DNA from 4 places in the Halopseudomonas xinjiangensis genome. Region 1 is predicted to be linked to each of the others. Evidence: predicted binding sites of a transcription regulator. Region 1 holds the regulator's gene; each other region holds the start of a gene.
The links. Region 1 encodes FliA, which starts transcription of late flagellar genes. Its sites were predicted from a motif close to CTAAAGTTTNNNNNNNNNNNGCCGNTAA; they were not measured.
Positions count from the first base shown of each region.

Region 2: the regulator FliA is predicted to act here: its motif matches at 1,458-1,485, upstream of BLT85_RS04555 (methyl-accepting chemotaxis protein).
Region 3: the regulator FliA is predicted to act here: its motif matches at 1,852-1,879, upstream of flgM (flagellar biosynthesis anti-sigma factor FlgM).
Region 4: the regulator FliA is predicted to act here: its motif matches at 1,726-1,753, upstream of BLT85_RS02370 (methyl-accepting chemotaxis protein).

Region 1 is NZ_LT629736.1:696,059-700,270, reverse strand. It holds gene BLT85_RS03205 (chemotaxis protein CheA) at 1-737, opposite strand, end outside; gene BLT85_RS03200 (protein phosphatase CheZ) at 750-1,544, opposite strand; gene BLT85_RS03195 (chemotaxis response regulator CheY) at 1,560-1,937, opposite strand; gene BLT85_RS03190 (RNA polymerase sigma factor FliA) at 2,079-2,816, opposite strand; gene fleN (flagellar synthesis regulator FleN) at 2,813-3,640, opposite strand; gene flhF (flagellar biosynthesis protein FlhF) at 3,670-4,212, opposite strand, start outside.
Region 2 is NZ_LT629736.1:1,008,323-1,012,534, forward strand. It holds gene BLT85_RS04540 (LemA family protein) at 1-11, shown strand, start outside; gene BLT85_RS04545 (TPM domain-containing protein) at 8-772, shown strand; gene BLT85_RS04550 (TPM domain-containing protein) at 791-1,405, shown strand; gene BLT85_RS04555 (methyl-accepting chemotaxis protein) at 1,560-3,206, shown strand; gene BLT85_RS04560 (alpha/beta fold hydrolase) at 3,256-4,209, opposite strand.
Region 3 is NZ_LT629736.1:2,127,607-2,131,818, reverse strand. It holds gene BLT85_RS09750 (MFS transporter) at 1-149, shown strand, start outside; gene BLT85_RS09745 (flagellar brake protein) at 153-896, opposite strand; gene BLT85_RS09740 (flagella synthesis protein FlgN) at 983-1,444, opposite strand; gene flgM (flagellar biosynthesis anti-sigma factor FlgM) at 1,485-1,811, opposite strand; gene flgA (flagellar basal body P-ring formation chaperone FlgA) at 1,967-2,680, opposite strand; gene BLT85_RS09725 (chemotaxis protein CheV) at 2,783-3,724, shown strand; gene BLT85_RS09720 (CheR family methyltransferase) at 3,757-4,212, shown strand, end outside.
Region 4 is NZ_LT629736.1:518,559-522,770, reverse strand. It holds gene BLT85_RS02370 (methyl-accepting chemotaxis protein) at 1-1,690, opposite strand, end outside; gene BLT85_RS02365 (M48 family metallopeptidase) at 1,849-2,655, shown strand; gene BLT85_RS02360 (OprD family outer membrane porin) at 2,639-3,952, shown strand; gene BLT85_RS16745 (hypothetical protein) at 4,136-4,212, shown strand, end outside.

The DNA of each region.
Region 1 (4,212 bases):
ATGTTTTCGTCCGAACCCGCCGATGCGGGAGCGGCCGGGGTGGGCGCTTTGGGTGCGTCGGTCACGACCGGCGGCTTGCCCGTACCATGCAACTGATCGAGCAGCGCCTCGAATTCATCGTCGGTGATCTCGTCCCCGGAAGCAGCAACGGCGGGTTCGCCGGTCGCTGCAGAGACGGGACTGGCTGGGGTGGGAGCAGCAGGCTCACCACCATGCAGGGCATCGAGCAACTGTTCGAATTCGTCATCGGTGATGTCGCCGTCGGCATCGTCGCCTTCAGCTGCAACAGCTTCCAGCTCCATGGCCGGAACCGCCGCGACCACAGGCGATGCGATAATCTCTTCACCGGCGGGCTGTGCGAGGACAGACAAGGCCGCGAGCAGCTCCGGATCAGCCGGCGTCGGGTCTTCGCCTTCACGCACTTCGGCAAACATCCCGTTGACCGCATCCAGCGCCTGCAACACCACGTCCATCAGTTCCGAGGTGACCTGACGCTCACCCTTGCGAAGGATGTCGAAGACGTTCTCGGCGATATGGCAGCAGGCGACCAGAGCATCGAGCTGGAGGAATCCGGCCCCGCCCTTGACGGTATGGAAACCGCGAAAGATGGCGTTGAGCAGGTCCGTATCCTCGGGACGGTTTTCCAGCTCCACCAACTGCTCGGACAATAATTCGAGGATCTCTCCGGCTTCCACCAGGAAGTCCTGGAGGATCTCTTCATCCGCGTCGAAACTCATGCACCCACTCCCCTAGAAGCCAAGGCTGGACAGAAGATCATCAACTTCGTCTTGTCCAGAAACCACGTCTTCTCTTATATCGGCATGAATCTGCGGACCTTCACCCCTGTCCGAGGTTTTTTTCTCCTCACGCTTGGGCTCGGCATGATCGATACCCGCGAGGCGGTCGACCTGACCAGCCATACGCACCAGATTGACCAGGCTTTCCTCGACATCATGAACCAGCGCGGTGACACGCTTGATCACCTGTCCGGTGAGATCCTGATAATCCTGCGCGATGAGGATGTCGTTAAGATGCGAGGACACCTGTGCACTGGATTTCTCGGTCTTTTCGAGAAACTCGCCAATCCGCCTGTACAGGTCGCGGAATTCGGTGGCGGCCATTTCGCGGCGCTGCAGACGATCCCAGTCAGCCTTGAGCGCGGACGCTTCCTGACCAAGATCCGAGACGATAGGTGCGCTACTTTCCACCAGATCCATGGTGCGGTTGGCCGCCTTGTCGGTCAGCTTGACGACATAGTCGAGCCGATCGGACGCATCGGATATCTTTGACACTTCGCCGCTGTCACCCAGCGCGTGAGATGTGTCGATCTGGAAATTCACGATGGAGTTGTGCAGCGCACGAGTCAGTTGCCCGACTTCGTGGTAAAGCCCACGATCGCGCGCCTGATTGATGGCGTGGATGACGAGGATGGCTTCGCCGAACTGGCCTTTTTCGAGAAACTCGACCAGTTGCCGCGCGTTATCCTTGAGAGAGTGTTCAAATTCCTGAGCAGTCGCCTGGCCGGGATCCTTGCTTAAAGCCATAACCTGTACCCCGGATTACTTTGCCTGGACTCGCTCGAAAATCTTTTCGATCTTTTCCTTCAGCGCCTGCGCGGTGAACGGTTTGACCACATAGCCGTTCACGCCGGCTTGTGCGGCCTCGATGATCTGGTCGCGCTTGGCTTCGGCGGTAACCATCAGCACCGGAAGATGCTTGAGACGGTCGTCGGCGCGCACGGCCCGAAGCAGGTCGATGCCGCTCATGCCCGGCATGTTCCAGTCGGTAACCAGAAAGTCGAAACCACCGCTCTGCAGCATCGGCAAGGCGGTATTGCCATCATCGGCCTCGGCCGTGTTGGTGAACCCCAGGTCGCGCAGCAGGTTCTTGATAATACGTCTCATCGTCGAAAAATCATCAACGATGAGGATCTTCATGTTCTTGTCCAAGTCGACCTCCGTACAAACCAGGGAAAGTGCAGGTTCGCACTCGCTAATCAGATGCTAATGGCCTTGCCAGCCTTGTCGTTGTTGCGGTGTGCTGGCTACCCGGGCATTGTCCGGATGCTGGCGATAAAATCAATCGTTGCGCCAGTCTGCCAGACGCGCCCGCAGGCGTGCCGCGCACTGACTGTGCAACTGGCTCACACGGGACTCGCTGACGCCGAGGACGGCACCGATTTCCTTGAGATTCAGTTCTTCGTCGTAATACAGCGATAACAGCAACCGCTCCCGCTCGGGCAGGCCATCGATAGCCTGGACCAGCGCCGACCGGAATCGCTCGTCCTGAAGCCCGCCGTAGGGCTCGTGATCGGCGTGCGCGTCGGCCTCCCCGCCCGATTCGAGCAGATCCTCGAAACTGAACAGTTTGCTGCCGCTGGTATCGTTGAGAATCGAGTAATAATCGTCGAGACTCATATTGAGTTCGGCAGCGATCTCGTGATCTTTAGCGTCACGGCCCAAACGACCTTCAACGGCACGTACTGCGTCGCTGACCATACGTGTGTTGCGGTGGACTGAGCGCGGAGCCCAGTCACCCTTGCGCACCTCGTCGAGCATGGCTCCGCGGATGCGGATGCCAGCGTAGGTCTCGAAGCTTGCACCTTTACCGTGATCGAATTTTTTTGACGCTTCGAGCAGACCGATCATGCCGGCCTGCATCAGATCCTCGACCTGAACGCTCGACGGCAACCTGCCCAGCAGGTGATAGGCGATACGTTTGACCAGGGGAGCGAATTGCTCGACAAGACGATCCTGATATTCGGCAGAACTTTGGGCGCGGGTATACATGCGTACTCCACTGGCCGATGCGTTCATAGCCCCGACCCTGTCTGCTGCACCAGACGTTCGACAAAGAACTCCAGGTGCCCACGTGGGTTGGCAGGCAGGGGCCAGGAATCCACTTTTTGCGCAATGCCACGGATGGCGATGGAAGCCTTGCTGCGCGGGAATGCGTCATACACCGCACGCTGCTTCTGGACTGCCTTGCGCACCGCTTCGTCGAAGGGCACCGCGCCGACGTACTGCAGCGCGACATCCAGGAAGCGGTCTGTCACTTTGGTCAGTTTAGCAAACACCGTACGGCCTTCCTGCGGCGTATTCACCATGTTGGCGAGCACGCGGAAACGAGTCATGCCGTAATCGCGGTTGAGCAATTTGATCAGCGCGTAAGCATCGGTGATCGAGGTCGGCTCGTCGCAGACAACGACCAGTACTTCCTGAGCCGCGCGCACGAAGCTGACGACCGAATCACCGATCCCCGCGGCGGTGTCGACGATGAGCACGTCAAGATTGTCGCCGATGTCGCTGAATGCCTGGATCAATCCCGCATGCTGCTGCGGGTTGAGGTTGACCATTTTCGCGGCGCCCGAGGCGGCCGGAACGATGCGGATTCCGCCCGGGCCGGTGATCAGCACGTCGCGCAGATCGCAGGTGCCTTCCAGCACGTCGGCGAGCGTTGCCTTGGGTTTGATACCGAGCAGGACGTCGACGTTGGCCAGGCCAAGGTCGGCATCAAGCAGTACAACGCGACGGCCCAGGTCAGCCAGTGCCAGGCTGAGGTTGACCGAAACGTTGGTTTTGCCGATCCCGCCCTTACCGCCGGTGACCGCGATAACCTGAACCGGATGTTTGATGGCCATCTGTGTCGATTACCTTGTCTTGAAATTCATTAGCTTGCCCGCTGGGTATGCAATATACCCGCAAACACGTCGGCCATGGCCTGATCTGCCGGGGCTTCGTTGCCTGCCAGGCTGACTGCCCGGCTAACCAACTGGTGACCCACAGCCTTGCTGATGTCGTCTGGAATACGCTGGCCATCTGCCAGATAGGCTACCGGCAAACCCTGTTCCATAGCCAGCCCTAGGGATTCGCCCAAAGTGGCGGCTTCGTCGACCTTGGTCAGGATACAGCCGGACAAGCCACAGGCGCGGTAATTGTGAAAAGCCGCCTTGAGTACCCGGTACTGACTGGTGGCAGCCAGAACGAGCATGGTTTTGACCCGCTTGCCCTGCGCAGCCAGCTCGCCGAGTTGTCCACGCAGTTGTGGATCCTGAGCCTGAAGACCAGCGGTATCCACCAGAACCAGTCGCTTGCCGGTGAACTCGTCGAGCACATCACTCAGACTGTTCTGCTCGTCAACCACACGCACCGGCACATTGAGAATGCGGCCCAGCGTGCGCAGTTGCTCATGCGCACCTATACGATAGGTGTC
Region 2 (4,212 bases), 310 kb from region 1:
AGTTCGAATGAGGGTTGTCAGCCTTTGCCTGTTGGGTCTGCTGTGCTGGGCGACAGGGCTGGCTGCCCAGCAGGCTGGCGACGAAACGGCTTTACCTGCACTCACCGGTCGGGTGGTGGATCAGGCCGAACTGCTCGATACTCAGGCCGAAGCGCGGTTGACGCAGATGCTTGCCGCGCACGAACAGGCGACCAGCGAGCAGGTCGTGGTGGTCACCGTTCCTGATCTGCAGGGGCAGAGCATCGAAGAATACGGCGTCGAGCTCGGTCGTAGCTGGGGCATCGGTCAGGAAGGCGAAGACAATGGTGCTTTGCTGATCGTGGCGCGAGATGATCGTCTGGTTCGGATTGAAGTCGGCTATGGTCTGGAAGGTCGACTGACCGACGCGCAGTCGTCGATCATCATCAACCGTATCCTGCTGCCTGCGTTTCGCGAAGGCGAATTTGAACGGGGCATCGTCGAGGGCACCCAGGCGATAGTCAGTGTGTTGGGCGGCGATCCATTGCGGGTGCCAGCCCAGCGGCCTGTTGGTCAGCGGCCGGATCAACCTCCGGTAGGCATCTTCATCCTATTGCTGTTCGTCGTGCTCGGCATGCTGGGTGGCGGGCGTGGTGGACGTGGTGGCCGGCGCGGTCGTTTCGGTCGCGCGCTGCTCGCCGGTGCGCTGCTTGGTGGGATGGGGCGTGGCGGCGGTGGCGGCTTTGGCGGCGGTGGTGGATTCGGTGGTGGTGGCGGCGGCTTTGGTGGCGGCGGTGCTTCAGGTGGCTGGTAAAACAAAGGACGACACAATATGACGCTTTTAACTGAGGCAGAGCAGCGCCAGGTCGCCGAGGCGATCGACCGCATCGAGCTGAAGACCGACGCCGAGGTGGTCACGGTGCTCGCCGAGCAAGCCGACGACTATCGCTATATTCCGGTATTATGGGCCAGTCTCATTGCGCTGATCGTGCCTGGCGCACTGCTGTTTTTGCCTGGGCTGCTCGGGGCCGGATACCTGTTGCTGGTGCAGTGGATCACCTTCGTGGTGCTCGCGTTGCTGTTTCGCATCCCGCGTATTGGCACCAACCTGATCCCGCGTTCGGTGAGGCATTGGCGGGCCAGCAATCTCGCACGTCGCAAGTTCGTCGAGCTTGATCTGCACCACACCGCTGGCGAGACCGGTATGCTGATTTTCGTCTCGGAGGCCGAGCGTTACGTGGAAATCATGGTCGATCGGGGCATTGCCAGCCACATCGACGACAGTGTCTGGGAGGCGATTGTCGAACGTTTCACCACGCGGGTTCGTCAGGGACAGGTGCTTGAAGGTTTCATCGAGTGCATCGACGCCTGTGGCAAGCAGCTCGAAACGCACCTCCCCGCCACCCATGAGCGAAACGAACTGCCCAATCGCCTGGTGGTGCTGTGAGGGTGGGGCGGGCTGTCTTCGTCATTGATTCAGATCAAGGCGAGATGACCGTCTAAAGAGTAGGGTTACTGCGCCGATATAGGAGAAGCTGGATGTAAAACGGACTTTGCCCGAACGGGCCCCAGCATCTCTGATGACTTTCGCTGGAGTGACCATGTTCAAGCTGTTCCGCAATATTGGCTTCCGTTGGAAGCTGACGCTGCCCCTAGGTTTGCTAGTAGCGCTCTTCTGCACGCTGGGGGCCGTATCCTATCTCGCCGTTTCCCAGCTGACCGGGCGGCTGCAACTGTTTTCCTCCGAACTCCTGCCGCAGGCTACCAACCTGCTCGAGGCCGACCGAGACCTTTACCAGGCGCTGGTGGCCGAGCGAACGCTGGTCCAGCTCGCGGGCAGCGCTAACCGATCCGAGCTTGAAGCAGAGCATCGGGACAATCTGCAGCAGGCCATGGATCGGGTGAAGGTCTATGCCGGCAAGACCGACTCCGCGCAGGGCCAGGCCCTGGCTCAGCGGTTTTACCAGGCGTTCGAGAGTTGGAAGCGGGCGAGCGATGAAGTGGTCGGGTTGACGCGCAGCGTGGCGCCGGCCGACGCCGAGCGAGCGCGTGCACTGAGCTTCGGTAGCTCGTATGAGCTGTTCAGCCAGGCGCGAGACCTGATCGATCAGATGACCCAGCAGGTCGATAGTCAGGCCGCGGCAGAATTGGCTGCTGCCGAGGCGGCGACCGCCCGCGACACGGCTACCTTCACTACGGTCGTACTGGTCGGCCTGGCCATCTGCGCGCTGTTGATCGTGTTCCTGCCTGGCCTAATCCTGAAGCCGTTGAACGCGATCCTCGGTCGGATCCGCGACATCGCGGACGGCGAGGGAGACCTCACCAAACGTGTCGAAGTCACCTCCACCGATGAGATCGGTCAGCTTGGTAGCAGCGTCAATACATTCCTCGAACAGCTGCAAGTGCTGATTCAGCAGGTAGCTGACTCGACTCTGCAGGTGGCCTCTGCCTCCCAGCAGATGAGTACGATAGCCGTCACTCAGCAGCAGCTGGTGACCGAACAATATTCGGCGATCGACCAGGTGAGTACGGCAGCGACAGAAATGAGCGCGGCGATTCACGAGGTCTCCGGTAACGCACACAACACCGCCGAAGCAGCTCGCCAGGCAGATATTCAGGGGCATTCAGCTTCGGGTCTGGTGGGCCAGACGATGGGAGCCCTGCGCAGACTGGCTGGCGACGTCGCCGAAGCAGCAGGCGTCATCAATCGCCTGGAGGAAGACAGCGACAGGATTGGCGGCGTGTTGAGCGTTATTCAGGCGATTGCCGAGCAGACCAATCTACTGGCGCTGAATGCCGCCATCGAAGCAGCACGCGCTGGCGAACAGGGCCGCGGCTTTGCGGTGGTGGCCGACGAAGTCCGCGCATTGGCTGGCCGTACCCAGGCTTCGACCCAGGACATCCAGAAGATGATACAAAGCTTGCAGACGGGCAGTGCTCAAGCGGTAAGCGTCATGCAGCGCAGCGCAGCGCTGGCAGCCGAGAGCGTCGAACAGGCCTCGGGCGCCGAGCGCTCGCTAGGCGAGACGGCTCAGTCGGTGGTGCGGATAAACGATATGGCCGCCCAGATCGCTGCGGCCTGTGAAGAGCAGAGCCAGACGACCGAGGAGATCGCCCGCAATATCAGTGGCATTCGAGACTTGTCGAATCAGGCCGCGCAAAGCTCTGAGGAAAGCCGTGACGCCAGCGAATCGTTGGCGCGCCTTGCGGCGGGACTGCAGCAGCAGGTGGGACGCTTCAGAACCTGACAGGGAAAGACGCAACGGCCGGGCACGATGAGGCACCCGGCCGATACGACTAGTGAGGAGCGGCAGCTACCTTATCGTGGCTGCTGCGGATGAACTCGGTGGTCACTTCCGGTTGGGTAATCGGAAGCATGTGCCCGCCGTCGACCAGTGTCAGCTCCGCCTGTGGCACGATGTCCTTCAAGGCCTGGCCCTGTTCGGCAGGATCGAGGATGCGGTCCTGGCGACCGTAGAGTATCGAGATCGGCAGCTGAAGGGTCGGGTAGCGCTGTTGCATCATCGGCAGGACGTCTTCCAGTGCATTCAGATCACGCGATGAAGCGATGAACTGACTGGGCCGCAGTCCAAGAAAGCCCCCGCCACGTACTCCAAAATCCTCCGGCGCGGCTTCCGGCCCGAATACGATGTTCATCACCTTGTCACGGTTGAGGATGGTCATCGGCGTCGCCAGGGTCCAGGCGATCAGGCGGCGCAGCCAGCTCTGGCGTACGGTCAGGCCAGCGAACGCCTTCGAAACGCCCTGCGGAAGATGCGTCAGCGGTGCGACCAGCGCCAGGCCGGAGACCTGGGTCGGGTGTCGCAACGCTGTGGCGAGGGCGACGGCTCCCCCCAGCGAGTGACCGACGATCAGCGGTCGTCTCAGGTCGAGCGCCTGAATCAGGCCGGCCATCACATCGGCTTGCACGTCCAGTCTGGCAGATGAGCGCCGGTGACGGCTGGAGTAACCGCTGCCAGGCCGGTCTACAGCCACCACCCGGAACTGCGTGGCGAGTTCGCCGAGTACCTGATAGTTGAAGTTGCGCGCGACGCCCCCCAGACCGTGGATCAGCAGAATGGTGGGGCCCTTACCGGCCTCGATGACGTGTAACCTGGCACCCATGACCTCGACGAACCGGCCTTCCGGGGGCAGGCCCGCTTCGACCCGCTTGGCGGTGAACAGGGTAAACAGCCAGAGTCCGGCCAGAACCAGCAGAACGATGACTGCCAATATCCCAATGATCTTCATGTC
Region 3 (4,212 bases), 1.4 Mb from region 1:
TGCCTGCTGCAGGTAACCTGGTCAGCTCGCCGTTGGCTGCGGCTATCGATCCGCGAGTCGATGAGCACATTGTGGCAGAGCAGATGCTGGACGAAGGGGACGCGTACAGCGCGCGTCGGCAGGACGAAGACGAGCATCGTCCTGCCTGAAGCTTAAAACAGATCTTCTTTCTCAAGGCGCCGCGCTTCGCGCTGTAGCGTGTTGACGTACCTATCTATCTGTCGTTGAGCGCTGGGTGGGGGCTGATGGAAGCGTAAACCGACGTGGCTTTCGCCCGCGGCTTCGTCGTAAACGATATGGCGGACTTCTACCGTCAGGCCGATGCGACCTGCATCGGGCAGTTCGACGAAGCTTTGTTCGTGCAGCTCTCCGGGGGTTACCTGATTGCGCAAGTCGCCAACGAAGCGCGCTTTACAGCCTGTCGCGGAGATGTCCGCAAGCTCCCCGAGAATCTGATGTTGGCGTTGTTGCTTGATCAGGCCCACCTTCGTCTCAAGCGAACGATGTACGGCAGCACGAAACGCCCCGCGTTTCTGGTGGTAGATCATGTCTGCGGGAAGCGGCGCGCTGTACGCGGGAGCGTTTTCGAACACAACTTTCTGCGCACCTGCGCAGCTCCAGCGCATATGAACCCCTTCATGCCACGCATCGATGCGAAAGGACTCTCCTTGTTCGACGTAGCGGTCGCCTTCGCGTGGGATCAGCTCGTCGATCCAAAGCATCCCTGAGGCGGAGTCGATATTGACGATGAAGCTCTGAAACTTCTGCGCCCGCTCAGAGAAGGTCACCATAAGTGGGTCGCGCGACTGTTGTAGCGTCTTCAAGAGCGAGGTGATTTCGATCTGGGAACGAACGTCCCGAGGGGGCTGAGGACCCACTTCCTGTTCAAATAGCATGGTACTGCTGGCTCTCGACATCCGTTGTGATTGTGCCGCTACTATACAGCAAGGCGGTACACATGATGGTTATCCGAAGCGGCCAGTCAGGCTTTGGTTAGCGGGCGCTGCGAGCCGGCGCGGCTGGTCAGCCCCTGGCGATCGTAGACGCTCTGGCTCGACTCGCCCTGATTACGTAGCAGATCGATGAGATGGGTGGTTGCATGCTGGCTGTGGCGGACCAGTCTGGCATTACGTTGATTGGCATCCTGGCAGCGCAGCAAGGCAGCGCGGAACGCCTCGTAGTCCTGGCGCAGCTGTGGCTGCCCGAGCGAGTCGATGAAGCCTTCCATGGTCTGCTCAGCCTGTTTTCCAGCCTGTTGGCACCAACCGGCGATGGCCTGGTCATGCAGAGAGAGCGCCTTGATGATGGGAGACTTGGCGTCGAGCAAGCGTTCCAGCTCGGTCATATCATGACGAGCAAGCGCATCCTGCTCGCGGTCAAGAAGCTCGAGAAACAGCTGACAATCCTGGACGGCCTGGTCGAATATTGTTTGCAGATCGATCATCTGTCATCTCCACTGACCGTGGCCATCAGAAACCGGAACCTTAGCGGGTTTCCAGCGCCAGGAGCTTGTCCGCAATGCGGCTGCTATCCGGCTTGTAGCTGCCATCTGCCACGGCCTGGCGAATCTGAGCGACACGCTCGTTATCCACCTCGGGCAGCTGGCGCAGACGTTCTTCTATCGATTTCAATTGTTGTGCCTGCTCGCTCAGCTTGACCGACGACTCGCCGACCGGCTGCTTCTGCTCCGGAGTCTTCTCCGCACCGCGGGCATTCTCTACATCGGAATCGCGCTTGACGGAGGACGCACCAGCCTGGCCGGTCCGACCGCTATTGTTGGCTCCGTTAGGGGCGTTGAAGTCAATAACCATTCTACAGGTCCTCAGAACTTTGAATGTTTTACTAACATCAGTAACGGCCGATGCAGGAAAAACTTTAGGAAAAAACTATGCGACCTGAATCACGTTGCAGGCTTCTGCGAAGCTTCTGGATATCGGACAGCAGTATAGCCGAAACGGTTCGCCGGTCACATCGCTACTTCTACCTGCCCGGGCGCGATAATCCTCGCTGTGACGACCCTCCCGGAGCGCGTGTTTCGCACGCGGATCTGGCTGCCTACAGTTCCGGCCTGCAGGGCTTCTCCTGGCATGCGCACCGAAATCTGGCTGTTCGCTGCGCTGATTACCACCTTGTCGCCACGCTTGACCACTTCATCGTTTTCCAGATGATTGGATCCGATTACCGTGTCGCCGGGTAGCTGGCGCTTTGCTCGCTTGCCCAGGGCCTGTGCAGGATCGGTGAGATATTGATCGCCGAGTAGGCCCACATCTCTTTCCAGCAACGCCATGTCGGTCGGCTGGATGACTTCATGCCGTGCGAGCGGACGCCGGGTAACCAGCACCTGCTCGAAGAGGCTCACCTTGGCCGGCACGAAGAGCCGCCAACGTGCCTCGTCGCTCTCACAGCTCACCCGTACCGTCACCCGGCCGACGGGTGCAGCGGGACTTTCCAGTGTCGCTGCGATGGCCTCCGGCGGGCAAAGAGGTAGCCGCAAACGGGGGTCCAATCGCCCGACTTCGATCTCGTAGCGGGCGTCGCGAGCGCTCGCCGAAACATGACGTTCGGCTTGTTCCTCAAGAAAAGCCTCGGTCGTGCCGATAAGCTGTTCGATCAGAGGATTCGCGGAGGAGCCGGCGGAAAAAAATATCGCCAACGCCGCGCAGTGCCTGATAAAACGCATACAATTAGCCCTGATGACAAAACGGGTGGCGCCAAGTTACTGTCGCTTTCCTGTAGCGGAAGCAAGAAACGTACCGCCGCGCGTAATAACGAGGAGGCGCCCATGGCTGGCGTTATGGACTCGGTCAACCAGCGTACCCAGCTGGTCGGACAGAATAGACTTGAATTACTGCTGTTCCGGCTAGCCGGCAATCAGCTATATGGCATCAACGTTTTCAAGGTCAAAGAGGTGCTGCAATGCCCCAAACTGACCTTGTTGCCGAAGCTGAACCCGGTCGTTCGCGGTGTCGCGCATATCCGCGGCGGCACGTTGCCAATCATCGACCTGAACAAGGCTACCGGTGGGCCGGGGCTGAGTGATCTCAGCACTGCCTTTGTCATTATTACCGAATACAACTATCGGGTTCAGGGGTTCCTGGTTCGCTCGGTAGAGCGCATCGTCAACATGAACTGGTCCGAGATCCATCCGCCGCCACGTGGCACCGGTCGCGATCATTACCTGACCGCAGTGACGCGGGTAGATGACAAAACGGTTGAAATCATTGACGTGGAGAAGATTCTCGCCGAAGTAGTGCCGACCGTAGAAAACATTTCCGCCGGAGTGATTGATGCGCAGACCCAGGCGGAAGCCGTGTCGCGCAAGGTGTTGATCGTCGATGACTCGACCGTGGCTCGGAAACAGGTTGCACGCTGTCTGCAAGAGGTTGGCGTTGAAATCGTTGCGCTCAACGATGGTCGTCAGGCGTTGGACTGGCTGCGGGAATTAGCCGAACGGGGCGAAGACGTCTCGAAACATCTGCTTATGATGGTGTCTGATATCGAGATGCCGGAAATGGACGGTTATACGCTGACCGCCGAAGTGCGCAATGATCCGCGGATGAGCAAGCTGCACATCATGCTGCACACTTCGCTATCGGGCGTGTTCAATCAGGCGATGGTAAAGAAGGTCGGAGCAGACGAATTCCTTGCCAAGTTCAAACCGGACGAACTGGCCAAGCGAGTAATCGATCGGTTGCATGCCCAGCGCGACGCTGCAGGCGCATGATGCCGGCACATCAATGAGATAGGGCGGGTTGAGTGACCTCTGCAAACGATTTTCAGCAATTCCGGGATTTCCTTGAAAAAGCCTGTGGCATCGTTCTGGGGGACAACAAGCAGTATCTCGTGGCCAGCCGGCTGAATCGGCTCCTCGAGCAGGAACGTATCAAGTCATTGGGCGAGCTCATCGCGCGGATTCAGGCGAACCCGCGTGGCGGGCTGCGCGAATCGGTGATCGACGCCATGACCACCAACGAGACGTTGTGGTTTCGCGACGTCTACCCGTTCGAGGTGCTCAAGACCAAGCTTATCCCCGAGTTCATCCAGAGCAACCCCGGGCAACGGCTGCGCATCTGGTCGGCGGCCTGTTCTTCGGGCCAGGAGCCGTACTCGCTGAGCATGTCCATAGACGAGTTCGAGCGGAGCAATCTCGGCCAGCTACGGGCCGGCGCGCAAATTGTCGCTACCGATCTGTCGGGCAGCATTCTCAGTGCG
Region 4 (4,212 bases), 180 kb from region 1:
TGGCGGCATTGAGTGCCAGCAGGTTGGTCTGCTCGGCTATACCGCGAATGGTATCGAGAATGCCGGTGATATTCTCGCTGTCACGCGCCAGGGTCTGGACGCTGCCGACCGCACGCTGGATATCACTCGCCAGGTGCTGAATGGTCTGGGCGGTCGCCTTCACCACCTCACGGCCGTGGTTCGCCGAGCCGTCCGCATTGTTCGCCGCCTCGGCCGCCAGCGCGGCATTGCGCGCGACGTCGTGAGCCGTTGCGGTCATCTCGGTCACGGCTGTGGCAACCAGGTCGATTTCGCTGAGCTGACGCTGCACGCCGTCATTGGTGCGGATGGCGATGTCGGCGGTATGTTCCGAGGCGTCGGTGACCTGCTGCACCGAGCCGACCACTTCGCGAATCATTCGCTGGAGCTTGTCCAGGAACGCATTGAAGCCGCTGGCGATGGCACCGAACTCGTCTGCCCGGTTGACCTGCAGACGGCGGGTCAGGTCACCTTCGCCCCGTCCTATATCTTCAAGCATGGCTGCCAGCTGACGCGCCGGACGCGCCAGGCTCAAGCCAACCATCCCCATCACTACCAGACCCAGCACGGCGACAGCGACGCCGATGGCGCCCATGGTCATGGTGGAGTCGATCTGATGTTCGTCGATCGCCGCGCCCATCGACTGCAGATCTGCCATGACCGCGTCCAACGGCAACGTCATGACAAGCACCCAACGCGTCGAGGTGCCACTGATGCGGATCGGCATCATCAGTTCGATATGGCCACCGGCCGGATCGAGTTCGTACGTCATGTCATTGCCGAGACGCTTGAGAGTCTCGACTTCGTGCGCATCGAGCACCTTGGCTGCCGGATCGCCTGGCTTGCCCTCGGTGCCCGTATAGCCCACCAAATGGCCATTGCTGCTGATCAAGGCTTGCTTCCCGCGGCCGTCATACAGATGACTATTGCTCTCTTGCAGCAGGGTCTGAATGAAATCCAGCGACAGGTCAGCGCCGACCGCCCCCATGAATTCACCTTCGACCATGATCGGGGCGACAAACGACGACAACAGGACTTTCGTTCCACCCACTTCATAGGGCGCGGGATCGATGACGCAGGCTTTTTGCGTCTCACGTGCGCATAAATAGTATTCGCCGGCGCGAACACCGGTTTCCAGGATCGTCTCGTTTTCAAGATCTTCCAGCGGCTCGACCGCCATTGAACCGTCCGCGGCCCGGTACCACCAGGGCATGAAGCGGCCGCTGCCATCGTAGCCGTCGGTCGTGACCCCTTGGTAATACTCGTCCATTTCGTCGAGCGAATTCGGCTCCCAGGCGACGTACAGCCCGAGCAGGTCCGGATTGCTCTGCAGCATGCGCTGAGTCACTCGGCTCATCTCTTCGCGCGGCATCATCAGGCTGGGCGTACCGTCGCCTTCGAGCTCACCGAGCATTTGATTGAGCATCGCCAGCTGACTAGCGACGGTCAGCGGGTATTCCAGGCGCCTACGAATGCGCTCAGCCTCGCTGCTGGCGATGGAGGTCAGCCGTTGTTCAATCAGCCGGGTAACTAGTTGCTCGCTGTGCTCCTGCACGAATTGCTGGTTCCGTTCCGCCGAGTACAAGCCGAAAAGTGTCATGATCCCCACCGCGACGAACAGGCAGGCGCCGGCGAGTGCGGTGATGGAAAGCTGGATGGATTTGAATCGCATGAAGAGACCTCTGAAGCGGAAGCACCGTTGAACCCTTATCGGCACCGCAGGACAAATCTTCAGGACCATTTCGACAAAGTCTCGCAACATGCCGGTGCTTGCCGGCTGCGCTTAATGCTCCATAATCAGTGCACTGTCAGGTTGAAGGAACCACATCCATGCGCAATCGTTTTCTCGTGTGTCTCGCAGTAGCCGGCCTGGTTGGCTGTGAATCGGTACAGACGACGCAGGGCGGCGCGGTCGGCGTCGATCGCGACCAGTACATGTTCAGTTCGCTGTCCGCCACTCAGGTCGACCAGATGGCCGCCGAGTCGTACCAGAAGATCCTCGCCGAGGCCAAGGCGCAGAATGTGCTGAACACCAAGGATGCCATGGTCAAACGCGTTCGGCGCATCGCCGGTGAGCTGATTCCGACTGTCGAAGCCTTCCGTCCCGACGCTCGCGACTGGAACTGGGAAGTGAACGTCATCACCGACGAGCAGCTAAACGCCAGTTGCATGCCTGGCGGCAAGATCCTGTTCTTCAGCGGCATTATCGAGCGACTGGATCTGACCGACGCGGAAATCGCTCAGATCATGGGCCACGAAATCGCTCACGCGCTGCGCGAACACGGACGCGAGGCTATTTCGCGCGCCTACACGACGCAGATGGGTACGCAAGTGGTTGGGGCGCTGTTCGGTCTCGGCCAGATGTCCATGCAGGCAGCAGACATGGCCGTGCAGTATGGATTGATGCTGCCCAACAGCCGCTCCAACGAATCCGAAGCCGATTTGATCGGTCTCGAGCTAGCCGCCCGCGCTGGTTATGATCCAAACGCCGCGGTGAGCCTGTGGCAGAAGATGGCCGGCGCATCGCAGGGCAACCCGCCGGCATTCCTAAGCACTCACCCGTCGCCTGGCGGGCGTATCGAAAAGCTGAAAGAGGCCATCCCCCGCGTCATGCCGCTGTATGAAGCAGCACGCTGAGCGTCTCGCGGCGCTGGTGGTCTGCGCTTCGGTGTATTCGACGAGCGCCGTGGCAGATCCGATTGCGGATGGCAGCGTTGAACTCGAACTGCGCAACTTCTATATCAATCAGGACCAGCGCAGCGGCGACCCTGACTACTCTCGCGTGGAAGAATGGGGGCAAGGCGTCATTCTCGATCTGGAATCGGGATACACGCCTGGCACCGTCGGATTCGGCGTGGATGTATTGGGCCAGTTCGGCTTTCGGCTGGATGGTGGCGGCCGCTCAGACAAGCCAGGCTCCACACGCGAGCCGGGCGACCTGTTCCCGCTGGAAGGTGGCAAGGCCGCCAGCGAGTTTGGCCGCATCGATCCCACCGCCAAGGCCCGAGCGTGGAACAGCGAACTGCGACTAGGCGCGCTGCAACCTGATCTGCCCGTGCTGATCCGCAACGATAGCCGCATACTGCCGCAAACCTTTCGCGGCGCGCAGCTCGAATCGACTATCCGCGACGACGCCACCTTGCATGCCGGGCAGATCCACAGGGTCAGCCAGCGGAACTCGGCGGACTACGAGCCCATGCAGATCCGCGGTGGCGACGCCGGCTCCAACCGTTTCCGCTTTGCCGGACTCGCCTACAAACCACTCGATGACACCAGCTTGACGTATTTCGCAGCGGAACTCCGCGACTACTACCTGCAGCACTTCATCGGTCTCGAACACGCCATCGCGCTTGCCGAAGGTGAACTTGGGGTCGATGTGCGACTGTTCCACAGCTCGGGAAGGGGCGCCAACGCTGCGGGAAATAGTGAATATGGCGCGCGTGGCGTGTATGCCGAAGGCGCCACCATCGGCGAGGTCGACAACCGGACGGCAAGCCTGGCGTTATCGTATGAAACCCGAATGCATCGCTTCGGACTCGGTCATCAGTGGGTAAATGGCGACAGTGATTTCCCTTATGTGGACAATGGCGATGGCGCGTCGGTGTATCTGATCACCTACGCGCAAGTCGGCAAGTTCCAGCGTGCTGGCGAACGCACCTGGCTGGCCGAATACACCTATAAGTTCGACGACATCGGCATGCCCGGCCTGAAGTTTTCCGGCGCCTACCTGAGCGGACGCGGCATACGGTCACCACAAGGCGGCGATAGCGGCGAATGGGAAAGAGACCTGCGACTGGACTTCCAGCCAGACGACGGGCCCCTTCGGAACCTGACGTTAACCCTGCGCCATGCCAGCCTGCGCAGCAACCTTGCCGACCAGCCCGACATTGACGAAGCGCGGGTAGTCATCAGCTACACACTCGAACTGGACTGACGGCCCCTCTGCAAACTCCCGTGATGCCAGTGGCGACCCGCCGCGATCACCCTCAATCGCCGCCCTGCGTGACGTCTGCCGATCGCCGAAAAACTTTACATTTTCGCAGACGATCTTTACGGAACTATTACAAGCGCCAGTACATCCCACAGTGATAGCAGATAGCAAGCAAAGGAGAACGCTGTGAGACGTCAGGGCGCCACGCATTCATTTGTCGAGGGCCTCGTTAACGGTCGGGTACATAACCCATATCCGATGGT